Regions from separate parts of the Mesorhizobium sp. BR-1-1-10 genome, predicted to be linked through region 2. Evidence: predicted binding sites of a transcription regulator. Region 2 holds the regulator's gene; the other holds the start of a gene.
What was found. Region 2 encodes LexA, which represses DNA repair genes until DNA is damaged. Its sites were predicted from a motif close to TGTTCNNNNTGTGTTCNG; they were not measured.
Positions count from the first base shown of each region.

Region 1: LB555_RS20410 (sel1 repeat family protein) is a predicted target of LexA. The motif match lies at 2,936-2,953, and genes of this name have one in related genera.

Region 1 is NZ_JAIUIL010000009.1:75,558-80,109, forward strand. It holds gene LB555_RS20400 (acetyl/propionyl/methylcrotonyl-CoA carboxylase subunit alpha) at 1-923, shown strand, start outside; gene LB555_RS20405 (branched-chain amino acid ABC transporter substrate-binding protein) at 997-2,118, opposite strand; gene LB555_RS20410 (sel1 repeat family protein) at 2,546-2,812, opposite strand; gene LB555_RS20415 (DUF2147 domain-containing protein) at 3,252-3,593, shown strand; gene LB555_RS20420 (recombinase family protein) at 3,647-4,552, shown strand, end outside.
Region 2 is NZ_JAIUIL010000003.1:458,341-462,892, reverse strand. It holds gene LB555_RS08110 (ABC transporter substrate-binding protein) at 1-252, opposite strand, end outside; gene LB555_RS08105 (GntR family transcriptional regulator) at 402-1,175, shown strand; gene lexA (transcriptional repressor LexA) at 1,585-2,328, shown strand; gene LB555_RS08095 (ComEC/Rec2 family competence protein) at 2,322-4,552, opposite strand, start outside.

The sequences.
Region 1 (4,552 bases), on a different contig from region 2:
CGGCGACAGGCACGCTGCACCACCTTAGATTTCCGGACGTTGTCCCCGAAGGCGCCGCGATGCGCATCGAGACCGGCGTGCGGGCTGGCGATGCCATCTCGCCCTACTACGACCCGATGATCGCGAAGCTGGTCGTTCATGCCGGAGACAGACGGCAGGCGCTGGAAGCGCTCCGCACCGCGCTCGCGCAAACCGAGATTGCCGGCTCCACCGTCAACACCGCTTTTCTTGCCGCTCTTGCCGCCGATCCGGATTTTGCGGCTGAAGACATCGATACCGGCCTGATTGGCAGACACCAGGAGGCGTTGACGGCGGTCGCACCGCCGACCGGCGAGATCATCTCGGCTGCCGCCATGGCGGCCTCGGGTGCCGGAGCATTGCCGCCGTCGAACGACCCATGGTCGGCACTCGCCGGCTATGCGCATTTCCACGGCGTGGCGCGGCGCATGCGGCTGACGTTCGGCGATGAAGCCATTCAGGCAAAGATTTCAGTGCGATCGGACGGGCGCTTCCAGGTGGCGCTCGATGCGCCTTATGACAGCACCAGTTCGCATGATATTCGCGCCGTTCCCCGCCTCGCCCGCTGGCCTGGCCACATCACGGTGTTCGAAGGCGCCGTCGGCTATACTTTCGCGGTGCCGGACCCCTTGGCCAGGAGCGATGAAGCGGCCGCCGCCACCGGCAGCCTGCGCGCGCCGATGCCGGGCCTGGTCAAGCTTGTGCGCGTGGCGAAAGGCGACGCTGTGATCAAAGGGCAACCTCTGCTGATCCTCGAGGCGATGAAGATGGAGCACACCATCGCCGCCCCGCATGACGGGGTGATCGCCGAGATCGCCGGGGAAGGCGCACAGGTCACCGACGGCGCGGTGCTGGTGCGGTTCGCCGAGGACCAGAACGCATGCACCGCGGCCGCCGGCGGATAGAAGGAGCGACCGCAAACTGAAATGGCCGGGACGAACCCGGCCATTCCCTTGGATTACCCGAGTGCCAGGGCGATTACTGCGCGATCGGCGCGTACTTGCCGTCATGCCACTGGTTGATGTCGTAGCTGGCATTCTTGAGGTCGCCCTTCTCGTCGAAGGTGACGTCGCCGACAACGGTGCTGATCGCCGTGCCATTCTTCAGCGCCTCGGCAACCTTGGCCGGATCATCGCTGCCAGCACGCTTGATGCCTTCGGCGAATGCCTGGACCACGGCATAGGAGAACAGCGTGAAGCCTTCCGGCACGAAGCCGCCGGCCTTGATCTTTTCGACGGCTGCCTTGGCTTCCGGCTTTGCCTGCGGATCCGACGGGAACACGAACATCGTGCCCTCGCCGGCCGGGCCGGCAACCTGCCAGAATTCCGGCGACGCGATCGAGTCCGGCATGATCAGCTGGAACTTGAAATTCTGTTCGGCCGACTGACGCAGGATCAGGCCCGCCTCGGGGTGGTAGCCGCCGAAATAGACGACATCAGCCTTGAGATCCTTCAGCTTGGTGACAAGCGCCGAATAGTCCTTCTCGCCGGGGTTGATGGCGTCATAATAGACCTCCTTGAGGCCACCGGCATTCATGGTCGCCTTGACGGCATCAGCCACGCCCTGGCCGTAAGCGCTCTTGTCGTGCAGGATGACGACGTTCTTGCCGGCGTATTTCTTGGCGATCCACGGGCCGATGAAGGCGCCCTGCGCGTCGTCACGCGTGTAGAGACGCATGATTGTCGACCAGCCGGCCTTGGCGGCCGCATCGGTCAGCACCGGGTTCGAGGAAGCCGGGCTCATCATCAGGGCGCCGGCTTCGGCATAGACCGCCGAGGCCGGAATGCTGGAACCCGAGCAGGCATGCCCGTCGATGAACTTGACGCTGTTGGCGACGATGCGATTGGCGACCGACACCGCCTGCTTGGGATCGCACTGGTCGTCCTCGATGTCGAGCTTGATCTGGGAGCCGTTGACGCCGCCAGCCGCGTTGATGGCATCGGCGGCGGCCTGTGCGCCCTGCTTGAACTGATCGCCGATGGTGGCGAGCTGTCCGGTCATCGGGCCGACCACCGAGATGGTGATGTCATCGGCGAACGCGACCGGCGCGCTCATCATCAGGCCGAAAATGGCCGCGCTCAAAACACTCATTTTTTTCATGACAATAGAACTCCTCCACTCACGCGCGGCCGCCCGGCCGCGCTTCTTCCAGAGAGGCGGGACAATTTCATCCTTCATCGGACCTGTCTAGGCGCATTGGCGCCACTCGATTAGGCCTGCGCGGCCTCATCCACGCAAAAAGCCACGCCAGCCTTGTTCCGGCCGGTCGTGGCTTTTTTTGCCGGTCAGGCTGTTTCCCCGGCGCCCCCGCGCTGTGAACCCAACCCACCTTCCCTGTCTTCATGTTGGCCATGATCCTTCCGAAAACCGGAGTCTTCGGGATCATGGTCCGTTGCGCGGCTTGGACCTGTCGGCGTGCCGCATTCTCGTTGTCGATGGCCGTGGCCTGGCTGTCTGCGCAGCCTTTTCCCTGTTGGCCCGACCGTCTTTCTGCGGTCTTGGCCGGAGCGTCCCCGTCTGGCGGAACTCAGTGCATGGTCATCCATTCGCGGGCTTCGCGCAGCGCCTTGGCGATCTCGACCTTCGACATGGCCGCCGAGAGTTCCGAGCGCAACTCGGCGGCGCGGGCCGATCCCTTGATGGCGGCGATGTTGAACCATTTGTGGGCGGCAACGACGTCGGTTTCGCAATCGCGGCCGGTCGCATACATCATGCCCAATTCGAAAAGAATGTCGGCCTGGGCAGTTGCCCCCATGGCGCCGAAGCCTGCTTCAAGCATTTCAAAACGTGCCATTTTTAGTCCCCTGTCTGGCTCCCGAGAGCTGCCTCCGTTCGTCTTGTCCGGGCCGCTCTTTCGATGCTTTCGAGAATGCCGCGCAGGCTTGAATCCGTCGTTAAATGGCGTGCTTAATTTGAGGAAAACAAAGCTAAAACAAGAGGTAAACGCGAAAATTCGTTAAGGATACGAAGCCAGCAATTCAGCTGGTTTTCGCCAAATTTGCCGAAAATTTTCGAGCGCGCGGTCAACACTCTGCTAACCCTAGAAAGCAAACACGAGGCGCTGGTCGTTTTCATTTCCGGGCCGACAGGGCGAATTCAGGCGCTTTCGAAATGCCAAAACCTTCCGTTGCGGCACCGCTTTCGTTTTGACGGAAGCTGGATTAGCTTACGTTTGCGTAAGCGGCAGACCGGCGAGGCGGAGCATCCGGCCGGCTATCCAAAGGGAGGAAGACATGTCTCGAAAAGTGAGCCTGGCCCTGGCGGCCACTTTGATCCTGAGCGGCGCGGCGTGGGCCGATCCGATCGAGGGCAACTGGAAAACGCAAGCCGGCGACACCGCTGCCATTTCAGGCAGCAGCTCGTTCTCCATCACGCTCAAATCAGGCAAATATGCCGGCAAGACCATCGGCTCGCTCAAGGCGGCCGGCGACAACAAATACACCGGCAACATCACCGATCCGGCAAATGACAAGACCTATTCGGGCAAGGCAACCTTGTCGGGCGCCTCGCTCAAGATGAGCGGTTGCGTGCTCGGCGGACTGATCTGCAAGAGCCAGACCTGGCATAGACAGTAGCTCTACAGACTGTTATCAGGGCGTTTCCAAAGACAGACGGAGACGCCCAAACCATGTTTCAGCCCAGAGAACCCCGAGACCTCAAAGGCCGCACCGCCATCTCTTACGCACGCTGGTCATCCGGCAAGCAGGCCCACGGCGACAGCCTTGATCGTCAGACCAAGAACGCTGAGGACTTCTGCCGAGCCTATGGTCTCACGCTGGACCGCCAACTGGTGGACGATGGCATCTCGGCCTTCAAGGGAGCGAACCTTGAGGCATCCTTTGGCAAGCTGGTGTCAGACATCAAGAATGGTGTGATCCCGTCCGACATGGTGCTGCTGGTCGAGAACGTCGACCGCATATCCCGCGTCAACTATCTGGACGCGCAGGAGTACTTCCTTGCCGTCCTCAAGACCGGCCTCACCATCGTGACCATGCACGACCAGCGCGTCCACACCATTGAGGGCTACCGCGCGAGCTTCATGCACATGGTCCAATCCATCCTCTCGATGCAGTCGGCAAATGAGTACAGCGAAAAGCTGTCCAAGCGTGTCAAAGAGGCTATGAGCCGCAAGGCAGAGAGGGCCAGGGCTGGCCGCGTCAAGCTCGCCAAGGTTCCCTTTTGGATTGACCGAGAGACCCAAGAGCTTAACGCCAGGGCATCAGATGCTCGCCTGTTGTTCGATCTGGCAAAGCAAGGCCTTGGGCAGTTGGCAATCGCCCAGACGCTGAACGAGCGGGGTATCTTAAGTCCCTCGGGGGGCACGTGGTCCCAGGGGGTTGTGGGCGAGACGTTGCGCAATCCAGCGGCCTTTGGGACGCTTGTGTTTCGAGGTGATGAGGTGCCAGGCTACTTCCCTGCCCTGATCACCGAGACCGAGTGGCTGGCTTCGCGCAGCAGGACCAAGGAGCGGCAACACAGCCGTCAGGTGGGCAACACAACAAACCTGTTCAGCCGCATGGTCTATTGCGCGCAT
Region 2 (4,552 bases):
GGCGATCATCTGCGGCACCAGCGATGCATCGAAATTGGTGTGGCTCTCCGTGTAGACGACGTCCTTGCCCTCGACGTAGCCATTATCCGTCAGCGCCTTCTTGAAGCCGGCTATGGCGGCGTTCAATTGCGGATGCTCGCCGAAATTGGCAATGCCGATACGGATCTGATCGGCCGCGGCACTGCCGGCGCTGACCATCAATGCGCCTGCCAGCGCCAAGCCCGACAACCAAGCGGATTTCGACTTCAACATCATTTCCTCCCAGATTTGATCAGGGCCGCTTGGAAACGCGGCGGCTACGGCGATCATGGTGAGTCCGCCGGTCTGTGTCAAACATTATATATAATTGTTGCTGTGACCCAATATCATATATACTTTTGCCAGACGACGGATTGATCACCATGCGGGATGAAACGAGTTCCACAAAAACGGAAGCCGCCTATCAGCTGTTGCGGCGCGACATCCTGACCACGCGCCTCATGCCCGGCGCCCCGCTCAAACTGAGTGCGCTGCGCGGCACCTATGGCGTCGGCTGGACACCGTTGCGCGAAGCCCTGTCGCGGCTCGAGGCCGAACGCCTGGTCACCGCCATCAGCAATCGTGGTTTTGCCGTGGCTCCGGTGTCGCGGGCCGAGCTGGAGGATCTGGCACGCGCCAGGATGGTGGTCGAGATACCCCTGTTCCTCGAATCGATGGAAAAAGGCGGCAGGGAGTGGGAGGATGCCGTGGTCACCGCCCACTACCGGCTCTCGCGTTGCAAGACGGCGGTCGACGATCCCTCGGACGCGGCCGTCGACAGATGGGACGAGAACCACGAGGCCTTCCATGCGGCGCTGCTGAGCGCCGCCACATGCGACTGGCTGTTGCGGTTCCGCTCGACGATCTCGGATCAGCTGCGCCGGCATCATCGCTTTCTTGGTCTGGCGCCGACACTGCGGGCCGCGGCCGGCCTCAAGGATGGCTATGAAGAGGCAATCGAAGCGCTACGCGAAGCGATTGCGATCGAACACCATACCGCGATCATGGAAGCGGCGCTCGACCGTGACGTCGAGCGGGCCAAGGCGCTGATGACGGCGCATATCGGCTACACACTGCACGTCTATGTCCACAGCGAAGACAGCGGCGCTACCAGATACGCCGCTCGCGCCGGCAGCTTGAAGGCGGGTTCGGGATAACTTCAGCGCTTCCGCTACGCCTATTCGAACGCGCTGGCCGGGGTGCGCCGAACGCCCGGATCCATGGCCGCCCGAAGCTACCAATCGTTGGCATTTTGGTTTCGTTTCGTTCCGCGATAATGGCTCCGCGAATTATACGTGCCCCCGAGGAGAAGCCTTCCAACTAACTGATGCCAAAGCCTCGTCGGCGGATGGGCCACAGGCCATTAACCAAAACGATTTCAATGCGCCTGCCGATGGCGGAAAGGGCTGGTTGCTGCCCGCCGTCGCGGGCAAAAAACTTCAGACCCCTTAACAAATTCATTAAACTTTAAACGGTTGCAGAACACAACTGGAACAGATAGTGTTTGTTCTGGGTTTGTTTTTTCGATTCTGGTTCAACCTTTCGTTCAATGTCTTGGGGGCCGCCATGCTGACACGCAAGCAACATGAACTGCTGATGTTCATCCACGAACGGCTCAAGGAAAGCGGGATACCGCCTTCCTTCGACGAGATGAAGGAAGCACTCGATCTTGCCTCCAAGTCGGGGATCCATCGCCTGATCACGGCGCTGGAGGAGCGCGGCTTCATTCGCCGGCTACCCAATCGGGCGCGCGCGCTGGAAGTGCTGCGGCTGCCGGACTCGATCGCGCCGGGCCTCAATGCGGCAAAGAAGTTCTCGCCAAGCGTCATCCAAGGCAGCCTTGGCCAAGGCAGTCTCGGACGCCAGATCAGGCCGGCCGCTGCGCCTTCGCGCCTGCCCGCGGCCGGCAACGACGACGATGCGGTTTCAGCCGTGTCCATCCCGGTCATGGGCCGTATCGCCGCCGGTGTGCCGATCGATGCCATCCAGCATCAGACGCATTCGATCTCGGTGCCGCCGGACATGATCATGGGCGGCGAGCACTATGCGTTGGAGGTCAAGGGCGACTCGATGATCGAGGCTGGTATCTTCGATGGAGACACGGTCATTATCCGCAATGCCGACACGGCAAGCCCGGGCGAAATTATCGTGGCACTGGTCGACGAAGAGGAAGCGACACTGAAGCGGTTCCGCCGCAAAGGCGCTTCGATCGCGCTCGAGGCCGCCAATCCAGCCTACGAAACGCGCATTTTCGGGCCGGACAGGGTCAAGGTACAAGGCAAGCTGGTCGGGTTGATCAGGCGTTACTGAGCCGGCTTGCCATCGGGCTTGTCGGGTTTTTTGTACGGCGGCAGCCCCCTTGCCTCGCGTGAGAATTTTCGCTGTTCGTGCCAAGGTCGGTATGGTCCGTCGACGGCGAATGCGATCGCGGCCCGGGTCGTGGCCGACTGGGGATTGAAGAAGACGGCAGCGCTTCCCTTGCGGGCGAGCTGCCGTTTGGTGACGACGAGAACCAGTGGATTGTGGCACGCGTCATAGGCGGTTGCGTCGTTGACGATGATCAGGTCGGCGAAAGCGCAGGCTTTCCAGGTGGTCTTGCGGTCTTCGACATAGGCAATGATCGCGCCGGAAGGGTGCCTGGCAAGGCACAGGCCTTCGCGGCAGTAGAAGGGCGATCCCGGCGGCAGGTCGGTCGGACTGGCAACATCGAATTGCCCGTCTGTCGTGTCGAACATTTCCGGTTTGACGATTGTTTCGGAGATCAGGGCGCGCTTCCAGTTGTCGGTTGCGAATTCGTTGGGACGTTCCCGGTTGACGGCCAGTTCGCCATTGCCGATCGGCAGCGCGACCAGCCGCGCATCTTCCGAGATCAGCACATCGGGCGCGCGCGTGTGCGACACAGTCAACAGGCCGGCGAGCGCGAATGGCAGCGCCGCGAGCCGCAGCCATGTCGTCGCCATCGTCGCGATTACCAGCGCGACCGTGACCATCAGCACGGATTGCTGCGAAATCAGCCCGACTCCATCGACCGGAGAGCGCTCCGATATCCACGCCGACACGGCGATCATTGCTGTCAGGCCCTTGCCCATGAGGTAGAGAGCCGGCCAATCCAGTCCGAATGGCATCAGCAGCGCGCTGGCGACGGCCAGGAACATCACGACCGACACGATAGGCATCACGGCCAGATTGGCGAACAGGCTGAGCGGCGATACCCGCTGGAAATGCCAGATGGCAAACAGTGCCGTGGCGCTGCCGGCGATAATAGACGTCATGGCCAATCCACCTGTCGCCAGCAGGAATTTTCGCGTCAGGAACCAGGGCAGCGATCGCTTTGGCGGCGGTGGCCGCGTCTTTCCCGCACGGTGATCGGCCCAGCCGGCATAAGCGCCAACCAGGGCCGCGGTCGCGGCGAACGACATCTGAAAGCTCGGGCCGACGACCTCGTGAGGCGAGACCAGGATGACGGCGATCGCCGAGATCGCCAGATTGCGCATGGTCAGCGCAGCGCGATCGAAGAAGACGGCAATCAGCATCACCGCCAGCATGATGAAGCTGCGTTCGGCCGCAACGACGACACCGGAAATGATGAGATAGGCCGCGATCGAGAACAGTGCGGCGGCGGCCGCGTATTTCTTCACCGGCCGGCGCGCGGAAAAGTCTGGAAACAGCGCGAAGGCACCACGCAGCAGACCCATGATGGTGCCGGCCACAAGCGCCATATGCAGTCCCGAAATAGAGATGATGTGATAGATGCCGGTACGCCGCATCGCTTCATTGATTTCATCGGGTATGCCGGCGCGCACGCCGACGATCAGCGCCGCCGCGATCTCGCCTTCAGCGCCGCCGACGCTGCCCCTGATGTGGTCGGCGATGGCTTCGCGGGCATTTTCGATGCCTGAAAAAAGGCGAGCCGATAGCGGCATCTCACCGTCGTCGGCGGAAACAACCGTTGGATTGCCGAGAAAGAAGCCGCTGCCGCCGATGCCGGCGAAATAGCTGTCGAAAGAGAAGTCGTAGCTGTCCGGCCGCACCGGACCGGTCGGCGGCAGCAGTTTGGCGTAGCCTGTGATGAGCGAGCCGGCGGTCATTCCCGGTGGTATCTTGCGTGCGGAAAGCCGGACCCTTTCCGGCGCATAGCGCAGTTTCGGCCGGGCGGTCGAAATCACGTCCATGGTCAGCCGGATGCGGCCGCTCTCCATCTCTTCGAGCGAGACCACGCGGCCGGTCAGTTGCGTGGAGATTTCCGAACCCAGCATCCGGGTTCCGGCTCGCCATGTTTCGACCTTCGCCGCGAGTAGGCCCAGCGCGCACAACAGCACTGCCATGAAACACAGATGGGTTTTCGACCAGGAGCGCGAGACGAAGGCACAGACCGCCATCAGCACCACGACCGCGACGGGTTTTGCAAAGTCGGGCTCGGATGCCAGCGAGAAATAGGCGATCGCCCCAACGGCCAGACAGACCGGCACCAGCAGGAACGCGATGCCCCGGTCGAGTTCAAGCTCCGCCGCCCGGGTCACGCCATGGCGCACGC